2 regions of the Streptomyces sp. NBC_01474 genome follow, and region 1 is predicted to be linked to the other one. Evidence: riboswitches for the same ligand, from Rfam matches in the RefSeq annotation. Region 1 holds a riboswitch; the other holds the start of a gene.
What was found. Region 1 has a riboswitch for cyclic di-AMP ahead of OG758_RS16620 (M23 family metallopeptidase). Riboswitches for the same ligand answer to the same signal wherever they lie in the genome.

Region 1 (5,927 bases):
TCGTTCCCCAGGGAGCCGAAGTTTCCGTGGCCGTCGACCAGAGGGAGGCGCATCGAGAAGGGCTGGGCGAGCCGCACCAGGGCGTCGTAGATCGACGCGTCTCCGTGCGGGTGCAACTTACCCATGACCTCGCCGACGACGCGGGCGCACTTCACATAGCCGCGGTCGGGGCGCAGGCCCATCTCGTTCATCTGGTAGACGATGCGCCGGTGCACGGGCTTCATACCGTCACGGGCGTCCGGCAGGGCCCGGGAGTAGATCACCGAGTAGGCGTACTCGAGGAAGGAGCCCTGCATTTCGTCGACAACGTCAATGTCGAGGATCCGCTCCTCGAAGTCGTCGGGAGGCGGGGTCTTCGTGCTGCGGCGGGCCATCGCTGCTGCGGCTCCTTCACAGATGCTGCCGGGGCATGTACGAGAATCTGACGCGCACCATTGTGGACCGCCCCACTGACAACGCCGACCGCGACCCGTCCGTACGGCGTTCGGTGCTCGCTCTCGGCGTACCCAGTGCGGGAACTTCGCCAGGCGTCAGAACGCTTGCATACAGTGGCAGAACTGGCAGCACATCTGCAGTTTCCGCGATAGTTCCGCGATCGAAGGGACGTACATGCCCATGGGTCACACGGCCACCGCCGAGGCCGGCTCCGGCGGCCTGACAGCGACCGAGCACCGCCTCGACAACGGGCTGCGCGTGGTGCTCTCCGAGGACCACCTGACCCCGGTCGCAGCCGTCTGCCTCTGGTACGACGTCGGCTCGCGCCACGAGGTCAAGGGCCGCACCGGCCTGGCTCACCTCTTCGAGCACCTGATGTTCCAGGGCTCGAAGCAGGTCCACGGGAACGGGCACTTCGAGCTGGTGCAGGGCGCCGGCGGCTCGCTGAACGGGACGACGAGTTTCGAGCGCACCAACTACTTCGAGACCATGCCGACCCACCAGCTGGAGCTCGCGCTCTGGCTGGAGGCCGACCGGATGGGCTCCCTCCTCGCCGCGCTCGACGAGGAGTCGATGGAGAACCAGCGCGACGTCGTCAAGAACGAGCGCCGCCAGCGCTACGACAACGTTCCGTACGGGACCGCGTTCGAGAAGCTGACCGCCCTCGTGTACCCGGAGGGCCACCCGTACCACCACACGCCCATCGGTTCCATGGCCGACCTGGACGCGGCCACCCTGGAGGACGCGCGGAACTTCTTCCGTACGTACTACGCCCCGAACAACGCCGTCCTCTCGGTCGTCGGGGACATCGACCCCGAGCAGACGCTGGCCTGGGTCGAGAAGTACTTCGGCTCCATCCCGCGCCACGACGGGAAGCAGCCCCCGCGCGACGGCGCCCTGCCCGACCGGATCGGTGAGGGCGTGCGCGAGGTCGTCGAGGAGGAGGTCCCGGCCCGCGCGCTGATGGCCGCCTACCGGCTGCCGCAGGACGGCTCGCGCGCGTGCGACGCGGCCGACCTGGCCCTGACGGTCCTCGGCGGCGGCGAGTCGTCCCGGATCTACAACCGTCTCGTCCGCCGTGACCAGACCGCCGTCGCCGCCGGGTTCGGTCTCCTGAGGCTCGCGGGGGCGCCCTCCGTGGGGTGGCTGGACGTGAAGACGTCCGGCGACGTCGAGGTGCCGGTCATCGAGGAGGCCGTCGACGAGGAGCTTGCGCGGTTCGCCGCCGACGGTCCCACTCCGGAGGAAATGGAGCGCGCCCAGGCCCAGTTGGAGCGCGAGTGGCTCGACCGGCTCGGCACGGTCTCGGGCCGCGCCGACGAACTGTGCAGGTTCGCCGTCCTGTTCGGCGACCCGCAGCTCGCCCTGACCGCCGTCCAACGCGTCCTCGACATCACCGCGCAGGAGGTCCAGGAGGTGGCCGAGGCCCATCTGCGCCCCGACAACCGCGCGGTGCTCGTCTACGAGCCCACGGCCCCCGAAGAGGCCGACGAGATCGCCGGCGGGACGACGGACGAGACCGCCGCAGCGATCACGGACGAGACCACAGGCGGGACCGCAGACGAGGAGGCCGGCAAGTGACCGAGCTCGCGACCATGGACTTCCACCCGCAGCCCCAGGCCGGCACGGCGCGGCCGTGGGCGTTCCCCGCGCCCGAGCGCGGCACCCTCGACAACGGCCTGACGGTGCTGCGCTGCCACCGCCCGGGCCAGCAGGTCGTCGCCATCGAGATCAACCTCGAAGCGCCCCTGGACGCCGAGCCCGCCGGGCTCGACGGCGTTGCCACCATCATGGCGAGGGCCTTCTCCGAAGGCACCGACAAGCTCGCGGCCGAGGAGTTCGCGGCCGAGCTGGAGCGCTGCGGCGCCACCCTCGACGCGCACGCCGACCACCCCGGCGTACGGGTCTCTCTGGAGGTCCCCGTCTCCCGCCTGCCGAAGGCGCTCGGCCTGCTCGCCGACGCCCTCAGGGCACCCGCGTTCGCGGACAGCGAGATCGAACGTCTCGTGCGCAACCGGCTCGACGAGATCCCGCACGAGACGGCCAACCCCGGCCGCCGCGCCGCCAAGGAGCTCTCGAAGCAGCTCTTCCCGGCCACCGCGCGCATGTCCCGCCCGCGCCAGGGCTCCGAAGAGACCGTCGCGGCCGTCGACGCGGCGGCCGTACGCGCCTTCTACGACCGGCACGTGCGCCCCGCCACGGCCACCGCGGTCGTCGTGGGCGACCTCGCGGACATCGATCTCGACGTCCTGCTCGCGGACACGCTGGGCGCCTGGACGGGGAACACGGCCGAGCCGCGCCCCGTACCGCCCGTGACGGCCGACGACACCGGCCGGGTCGTCGTCGTCGACCGGCCGGGCGCGGTGCAGACGCAGATCCTGATCGGCCGCGTCGGCGCGGACAGGCACGACCGGGTGTGGCCGGCGCAGGTGCTCGGCACGTACTGCCTGGGCGGCACCCTCACCTCCCGCCTGGACCGTGTTCTGCGCGAGGAGAAGGGATACACCTACGGCGTGCGGGCGTTCGGCCAGGTGCTGCGCTCGGCGCCGGACGGGACGGGCGCCGCGATGCTCGCCATCAGCGGCTCCGTGGACACACCGAACACGGGTCCGGCGCTCGACGACCTCTGGAAGGTGCTGCGCACGCTCGCCGCGGAGGGCCTCACCGACGCCGAACGGGACGTGGCCGTACAGAACTTGGTAGGGGTCGCCCCGCTCAAGTTCGAGACCGCCGCCGCCGTCGCGGGGACGCTCGCCGACCAGGTCGAGCAGCACCTGCCGGACGACTTCCAGGCGGAGTTGTACCGGCGGCTCGCCGCGACGGGCACCGTGGAGGCCACCGCGGCCGTCGTGAGCGCCTTCCCGATGGACCGGCTGGTGACGGTGCTCGTCGGTGACGCAGCCCAGATCGAGGAGCCCGTCAGGGCGCTCGGCATCGGAGAGGTGACCGTCGTCACGGGCTGACCGTGACCGGTGTGCAATGAGGGGCCCCGGTGGGCGAGATGACCACCGGGGCCCTTGTATGTCCGAATTGAACCAGTGGTTGCCTGTCTGCCCTGTGGCATGCGCTACAAAAGCCCGTTTCCGTTTGTTGATTGAAAGATGCCCCGCTTAGCGTCGGTCCGGCTGTCCGCCAGATGTGCGCCGCGCCCGCGGCACCGGACAGTCATCGCCGAGTCCCCCAAGGCGCGAGCCGGGGGAGCCGGGGACCCACCGTCCCTGGGGTGAATCGGACGCCCTTCCTTGAAGGGGGTCCGTAGGAGACCTTCCTGCTCCGAACCCGTCAGCTAACCCGGTAGGCGAGAAGGAAGGAAAGGATCAGCCACTCCATGGCGTTCACCCGTGCCACCGGGAAGCACCGTCGCCCGAGCCGTCTCACGCGTACCACCGCGCAGGTCGCCGGCGTCGCCGCGCTCACCACGACCGGTGTCATCGGAGGCCTCGCCGCCCCCGCCCTCGCCGCTGACGACGCGTCTCTCGAGCAGACCGGCCTGACCAAGGCCATCTCGATCGGTGACTCCCTCGCGGCGCAGATCGACGCGCAGGCCGCCGCCCAGCAGCAGGCCGCCGACAAGGCCGCCGCGAAGGAGAGGGCCGAGGCCGCGGCCAAGAAGAAGGCCGAGGAGGAGCGGCGCAAGGCCGCCGCCAAGGCCAAGGCCGAGCGCGAGGCCAAGGAGCGCGCCGCCCGTGCGGCCGAGCGCAAGCGCCTCAACGCCTTCGTCATGCCCGTCACCGGCTCGTACGTGTCGACCGCGTACAAGGCCAGCAGCGGCCTGTGGTCCTCCGGCAGCCACACCGGTATCGACTTCCACGCCGCCAGCGGCACCTCGGTCCACGCCGTGGGCGCGGGCACGGTCGTGGAGGCCGGCTGGGGCGGCGCCTACGGCAACAACATCGTCATCAAGATGAACGACGGCACGTACACGCAGTACGGCCACCTGTCGTCCATCGGCGCCTCCGTCGGCCAGACGGTCACCCCGGGCCAGCAGATAGGCCTCTCCGGGGCGACGGGCAACGTCACGGGCCCGCACCTCCACTTCGAGGCGCGCACGAGCCCCGAGTACGGCTCGGACATCGACCCCGTCGCCTACCTGCGCTCGCACGGCGTCAACGTCTGACCTTCGCCGCGTAGTCACGACAACGCATCGAAAGCCCCGGCTCACCGAGCCGGGGCTTTCGGCGTTACCGGCCGTGCTCGTTACCGGACCGGCTCGTTCGTTCCCGGCGGCGCTGTCCAAAAAATATCCATGGATTACGGCCTGCCGTCGGAAATTCGCGCCCGCTGGAATAGAGTCGCTGGGCAGGCGCGCTGAACGGACTTCAATCGCGCTGTACGAGCGACTGTCTACCGCGTTTCGCGGGGATTATGGCGGAGGTCGGTTCATGCGCATTCCGGCGCACTCGGTATGCACGGCGATCCGCGACGACATCGTCTCCGGTGTCTACGAGCGCGGCGGCAGACTCACCGAGGAGGTGCTCGCCCGCCGCTACGGCGTCTCCCGCGTCCCCGTGCGCGAGGCGCTGCGCACCCTGGAGGCCGAGGGCTTCGTCGTCACCCGCAGGCACGCGGGCGCGTGCGTCGCCGAACCCACCACGCAGGAGGCGGCGGACCAGCTGGAGATCAGGATGCTCCTCGAACCGCTCGCCGCCGCCCGCGCCGCGCAGCGCCGCACCGAGGCGCACCTGAAGGTGCTGCGAGGCCTGGTCAGGCTGGGCCAGGAGCGCTCCCGGCAAGGTCAGAGCGAGGATCTGCGCTCGCTGGGCGGCTGGTTCCACGAGACGCTGGCACAGACGTCCGGCAGCCCGGGGCTGATCACGATGCTCACGCAGCTCCGCCACAAGATCGCGTGGATGTACACCGTCGAGCAGCCTGCGCAGCCCGCCGCCTCCTGGGCCGAGCACGGGGCGATCGTGGACGCCGTGGCGCGCGGTGACGTGGAGCGCGCGCGGGCGCTCACGGCGCAGCACACGGAGCGCGCCATGGCCGCCCACCGCCTGCGCGCCCCTCGTAAGGGTGGCGGTGTGAGGACTTCGCAACATCCCGTCAACACAGTGGGGCTCCAGCATTAACAGAAGCGCCGTATACAAAGAGGGCGGTCCATTTCGACGGGCTCTGTTTCCGCTGTCCCGGAATTATGAGAACAGGGCCGCGGAAGGCAAAAGGGTCTGCTCGGAAAATCCGAACAGACCCTTTATTTGGCGCGATCTTCTGCGAGCAGTAAACGGCGCCCCGGAATCCAGAGGCCCGGTACAGGTCAGCGCTGAGCGACCCCGCACCGGCTCGTACTAGACGGTCTCGGGAAGCTCCTCGAGCCCCTCGGAGACCAGCTTGGCCAGACGGTCGAGCGCGATGTCCGCACCCTCGACGTCGGAGGCCAGAACGATCTCCTCGCCGCCGCCGGCGCCCAGGCCGAGCACCGCGAGCATGGAGGCGGCGTTGACAGGGGTGCCGTCGATCTTGGCGATCGTCACGGGGACGCCGGCCGCCGTGGC
Region 2 (5,927 bases), 6.2 Mb from region 1:
TCGCCGAGGCCCTCGACCTGCCCTGCGACGCACTCGATGTGACCTGGCGTCACTTGGCCGAGGTGGGCAACCTGTCCTCGTCGTCGGTACTCCACGTGCTGCGCGACACCCTGGCCGACCACCGTCCGCCGCCGGGCACGCCGGGTGTGCTGCTTGCGATGGGGCCCGGCTTCGCTTGCGAACTCGTACTGCTGCGCTGGTAGTTCGGATCCCGGAGGACAGAGGACACATGATCTGGTACGGACTGCTGGTGGCCGCCGTCGCAGGCGAGCGCGTCGCTGAACTCGTCGTCGCCCGTCGCAACGAACGGTGGAGCGCAGCCCGCGGGGCAACCGTCTCCGGGCAGGGCCACTACCCGGCGATGGTCGCCCTCCACACCGGGCTGCTGGGTGGCTGCCTCTGCGAGGTATGGCTGGCGGACCGTCCTTTCCTGCCCGCACTGGCCTGGCCGATGCTCGCCCTGTTCGCGGCTGCCCAGGCCCTGCGGTGGTGGTGTGTCAGCACGCTCGGGCCCCGCTGGAACACCCGGGTGATCGTCGTACCCGGACTGCCTCTGGTGACGGAAGGACCGTACCGCTGGCTGCGGCACCCCAACTATGTGGCCGTCGTCGCCGAGGGCGTCGCCCTTCCGCTGATCCACACCGCCTGGGTCACGGCGACCTTGTTCACCCTGCTCAACGCCGCTCTGCTCACCGTCCGCATTCGCTGCGAGAACCGGGCCCTGGCCGCCTCGACCACGCCCGCTGCGGCGTGATCGACGTACTGGTGGCGGGCGGCGGGCCGGCCGGTCTGGCCGCCGCCATCCACGCCGCGCTCGCCGGCCTGGACACAGTCGTCTTCGAACCCCGCACCGCGCCCGTGGACAAGGCCTGCGGAGAGGGCGTCATGCCGAGCGGTGTCGCCGCACTGCGAGGACTGGGCATCCAGGTCACCGGCCACGAACTGCGTGGCATCCGCTACGTGGACGGCACGGCACGCGCCGAAGCGTGCTTCCGCGACCGTAGCGGGCTGGGAATCCGCCGTACGACGCTGCATGCCGCGCTTCACCGGCGCGCTCTTGATCTCGGCGTGCGGATGGTGGCAGGCAAGGTCGGTGAAGTGCACCAGAGGTCTGGCTCTGTCACCGCGGCGGGCACGACAGCCCGCTGGCTGATCGCCGCTGACGGCCTGCACTCCCCCGTGCGGCGGACGATGGGACTGGAGATGCCCGGCGCCAAAGACGGCCGCTATGGACTTCGCCGGCACTTCCGCATCGAGCCATGGACCGACTTCGTGGAGGTCCACTGGTCCGGCGAGGGCGAGGCCTACGTGACACCGGTCGGCGAGGACCTGGTGGGCGTCGCGATCCTCAGCCGCTGCCGCCGCAGCTACGACCAGCACCTCGCCGGCTTCCCCACTCTCACGGCGTCGCTCCGCGGTGCGGCCGCGACCGACGTACGTGGCGCGGGACCGCTGCGGCAGCGCGCTCGACGCAGAGTCGCCGGCCGTGTCCTGCTCGTCGGCGACGCCGCGGGCTACCTGGATGCCCTCACCGGCGAGGGCATCGCTCTCGGCCTTGCGACGGCACGGGCAGCCGTCCGCTGCCTGGCCGCCGGACGACCGCAGGAGTACGAGCGCGCATGGTCGCGGCTGACCCGTCGCCACCGGCTGCTGACCGGCGCCCTCCTTGCCGCGGGCCGCCGTCCTGGCACCGCTCGCCTCATCGTCCCGGCGGCATCCCGGATGTCACCGGTATTCTCCGCGGCGGTTCACGCGTTGGAGTAGGAGAGCACCTGATCAATGCTCAGGTGGCTCCTCCCGTGTCATCCGTTTTGATTCGCCAGGATGGTGTGGATTCTCTGGTGAGTTCGCATCGCCACCTGGCCGGCGGAGGCGGGGAACTCCATGGGGTGGTGCGGGATCGCCACAGAGCCTGTCAAAGGCGCTCTCCGGAATCTTGAGATCGGGGCGAGCGTGCCATTCATCCGGGCATGGTTGAGAACCTCGCCGTCGGCACCCGTGATCTGTACCAGCAGGCCGCACAGCTCCTGCTCGGGATCAGCCGACCGCACGTGCAGACCACCAGGGCCATTCGGAGGCTCCGCTGTGGCGGCTGCCGCCGGCCGGGCCCCACGCCGGGCAAAGTGGACAAGTCGCCGCGCACCAGATGGCGACAGAGCTCCGGGAGGACCGTATGACCGCCTCGTCACCCGCCACCGACGCGCCTCCGGCCCGGTACGACGACCTGCGGGCGCTGGTCATCAACTGCACCCTCAAACGCTCGCCGGAGACGAGCAACACCCAGGGTCTGATCGACCGCAGCACCGCCATCATGGAAGCCCAAGGGGTGCACGTCGATGTCATCCGGGCCGTCGACCACGACATCGCCACGGGCGTGTGGCCCGACATGACGGAGCACGGCTGGGAGACGGACGCCTGGCCGGACCTCTACCGTCAGGTCATGGCCGCCGACATCCTCGTACTGGCCGGCCCGATCTGGCTGGGCGACAACAGCTCCGTGACGAAACAGGTGATCGAACGCCTCTATGCCTGTTCCAGTCTTCTCAACGACGCAGGACAGTACGCCTATTACGGCCGCGTCGGCGGCTGCCTGATCACCGGCAACGAGGACGGCGTCAAACACTGCGCAATGAATGTCCTCTACAGCCTGCAACACCTGGGGTACACCATCCCTCCCCAGGCCGACGCCGGATGGATCGGTGAGGCCGGCCCCGGCCCCTCCTACCTCGACCCGAGCTCCGGCGGCCCCGAGAACGACTTCACCAACCGCAACACCGCGTTCATGACCTGGAACCTGCTGCACCTGGCCCGGGCATTGAAAGATCTCGGTGGCATCCCCGCCTACGGCAACCAGCGCACCGCCTGGGACGCCGGCTGCCGCCACGACTACGAAAACCCGGAACACCGGTAGCGGTACCCGCAGGAAAGCGGGCCGCCTCGCCCCGGCGTCGGTCAGATGCCGTGCACGCCGCGAACGCCCGCCCACTCCGGCACCAGCCGCCCGCGTCCCGTCAGCTCCCCGCACAACCGGACCCGAGGCAGCGGCCCGGCCCACGACTCACCACAACGCGGCGGTGCCTGCCTCAAATCAGGAACACGCCGCTCCCATAAGCCCGTTCGCGCTCGCGTCCAGCACGCCTTCGCTCGAATTCAGGTCTCAAATATCCCGCGTGACTGGTGAATCGCCGTCATGTTTCATGCGCCCGAGTAACTTCCTCTATTACTGCGCTTCTTCGCGGCACACCTTCACTCGTCAGTCGGCAGAGATTTTCAGCAGGCTCCTCCGGATCCGAGCAGAGGCTTTCACTGACATACCGGTGACGATCCGCAACTGACTTCCCATCACATTCAGGCCTCTTCTGAACTCGCGCACATCCTGAGCCCCGCAAGATTTCCAGGTGCACCATCGGAGCCCTCGCCCACCCGGCCCTCGGGTATCCCGCGACCCCAACAGGTCGGCAGGAAGTGCACTCCGATGACGGAGCCCGTCGGCCTCACCTCGGTCGACCCTCAGCCGAACCGCACAAGGTCACGTTCAGGCACCATCCCGATCGAGGCTTGCTCATGAACCGTGCGGCGGGGACGCCCATCGGGCCGCGTGATCGGGTCGACATTGACGCCAATATGCCCCTTTAGGTAGCAAACTCAACGCGGCGCTATGTCCGTTTTCATAGTAAAAACCATCTTTTAAACATTATTGGCGCCGTAAGAGGAGTTACACCTATCTTGCAGGGGATTCAGGCGAAATACCGCACCCTCATACGTGATGGGGTGGCATTCCAACCTGCATCCCATTCAGTGAACCGCGTCACACGAACAGACGCGGGCCCCGAGCTCTGCTGATGCCCTGCTTCCCTTCTGCGCGAAGAAGATTGGGCTTTTCGATCAAAGATGGCGGCGTGTCCTGGTCGCCGCACACAGGGCTCTCACATTTCGCGATCACAATTCCGGTCTTGTTCCGTCCGCGCTTTCTCGCCTAATGTCACCGTCAATCCGGATGGAACGCCGAATCCTGCCGCTGTCCGGAATCCCTCCCACCCACTCGGTTACGTACGGCAGGAGCGGGGGACCCAGGTAAGCCGCCGATCCGGTTTGCGGAACGGCTCGGGGTGAAGTCGCACTCATAGTGCGACCGGACATCTCCTGTCCGAACCCGACAGCTCACCTCGCAGGCGACGGAGAGGAATTCGTCATGCCCTCAAAGGGAAAGCACCGCCGCCTCAAGTCCATCTCGCTCACCCGGGGACTCGCCGCCGCAGGCACGGGCGCGGCTGTGCTCGCTCTCCCGGTGCTCGGCGCGACCAACGCCAGCGCGGAGCAGGCCGCCCCGGCCGCAAAGAGCGCCGCGGCCCCCACGACGTATGTCGTCGCCGCGGGCGACACCCTCAGCAAGATCGCCCGAGAGCACTCTCTGAGCGGCGGCTGGAAGAAGCTGTACCAGGACAACCGAGCCGCCGTCGGTGACAACCCGGGGCTGATACACCCCGGCATCAAGCTCACGCTCGGCGAGAAGAGCCCCACCAAGCCCGTAGCCACCAGGGCATCCGCCGAGCGGGCCGACCGCTCCGAGGTCCGGACCACGCTCGCCGCTGCCCCGGCGAAGAAGTCCTACACCAACGACCTCGACGGCTGGATCAAGGAGTCGCTCGACATCATGGCCCAGCACAACATTCCCGGCTCCTACGAGGGCATCCACCGCAACATCATGCGTGAGTCCTCCGGCAACCCCCTGGCCATCAACAACTGGGACTCCAACGCTGTCGCAGGAACCCCGTCCAAGGGGCTCCTGCAGGTCATCGACCCCACGTTCAAGGCTTACCACGTGCCCGGCACCTCGATGAACAGCTACGACCCGGTCGCCAACATCACTGCCGCCTGCAACTACGCGGCCGACAAGTACGGCTCGATCGACAACGTGAACGGCGCGTACTGACAGTCGCTTTGGGTTCCGCACCGGCTCAGCGCGGAGGACACCGCAGTCCACTCGGCCTGAACGGAAGCCCAGCAACCGCCAGTTGAAGCGCATCGATGATGTGTGGCCCTGAAGTCCCGCGTGTACGAAGGGACTTCAGGGCCCAGTTGCGTCCTGCTCAACCCCTTGCGCGCCGTCACCCCCGTGCATATCCTCCCCGCGAATCGAAGCGCTTCGACACCGTGGAGAAACAGCATGGCAGACCCACACCCGGTCATCCCCGGGTTCCACCCGGACCCCAGCGTCTGCCGCGTCGGCGACGACTACTACCTCGCGTGCTCGAGCTTCGAGTACGTGCCCGGGGTGCCGCTCTTCCACAGTCGCGACCTGGTGCACTGGCGGCAGATCGGCAACGTCCTCGACCGGCCCGGCCAGCTGCGGCTGCCCTGGGACACACCCTCCTCGGCCGGGATCTACGCGCCGACGCTGCGCCACCACGACGGCCGCTTCTGGCTCATCACCACCAATGTGAGCGAGGGCGGCGGCAACCTGCTCGTCTCCGCCACTGACCCGGCGGGCCCCTGGTCCGACCCGGTCCCACTGCCCGGCGTCCCCGGCATCGACCCGGATCTCGCCTGGGACGAGGACGGCGCGTGCTGGGTCACGGTCGCCGGCATCTCCCAGGTCCGTATCGACCCGTACACCGGCGAGACGTTCGGCGAGCCGCGCCCGCTGTGGTCCGGAACACCGGGCGCCAAGGCCCCGGAGGCGCCGCACCTGTACCACGTGGGCGACCACTGGTACCTGCTGATCGCCGAGGGCGGCACCGAGCGCGGGCATGCCGTGTCCGTGGCCCGCGGCCCCGCGCCCACCGGCCCCTTCGAACCTTGTCCGGCCAATCCGGTCCTGACCCACCGCAGCACCGACGAACCCGTCCAGAACACCGGGCACGCCGATCTGGTGCAGGCACCCGACGGCACGTGGTGGATGGTGTTCCTCGGGGTGCGGCCGCGCG

Region 2: linked by a shared signal. The riboswitch ahead of OG758_RS44605 (transglycosylase SLT domain-containing protein) and the one ahead of OG758_RS16620 (M23 family metallopeptidase) in region 1 are both predicted to bind cyclic di-AMP.

What each region holds. Positions count from the first base shown of each region.
Region 1 covers NZ_CP109449.1:3,589,077-3,595,003, reverse strand. The annotation lists gene OG758_RS16635 (DNA gyrase/topoisomerase IV subunit A) at 1-374, opposite strand, end outside; gene OG758_RS16630 (M16 family metallopeptidase) at 610-2,016, shown strand; gene OG758_RS16625 (M16 family metallopeptidase) at 2,013-3,398, shown strand; cyclic di-AMP (ydaO/yuaA leader) riboswitch at 3,595-3,751, shown strand; gene OG758_RS16620 (M23 family metallopeptidase) at 3,764-4,552, shown strand; gene OG758_RS16615 (GntR family transcriptional regulator) at 4,818-5,504, shown strand; gene OG758_RS16610 (HPr family phosphocarrier protein) at 5,721-5,927, opposite strand, start outside.
Region 2 covers NZ_CP109449.1:9,753,584-9,759,510, reverse strand. The annotation lists gene OG758_RS44625 (type III polyketide synthase) at 1-203, shown strand, start outside; gene OG758_RS44620 (isoprenylcysteine carboxyl methyltransferase family protein) at 230-754, shown strand; gene OG758_RS44615 (NAD(P)/FAD-dependent oxidoreductase) at 751-1,764, shown strand; gene OG758_RS44610 (flavodoxin family protein) at 2,174-2,911, shown strand; cyclic di-AMP (ydaO/yuaA leader) riboswitch at 4,026-4,190, shown strand; gene OG758_RS44605 (transglycosylase SLT domain-containing protein) at 4,193-4,933, shown strand; gene OG758_RS44600 (glycoside hydrolase family 43 protein) at 5,168-5,927, shown strand, end outside.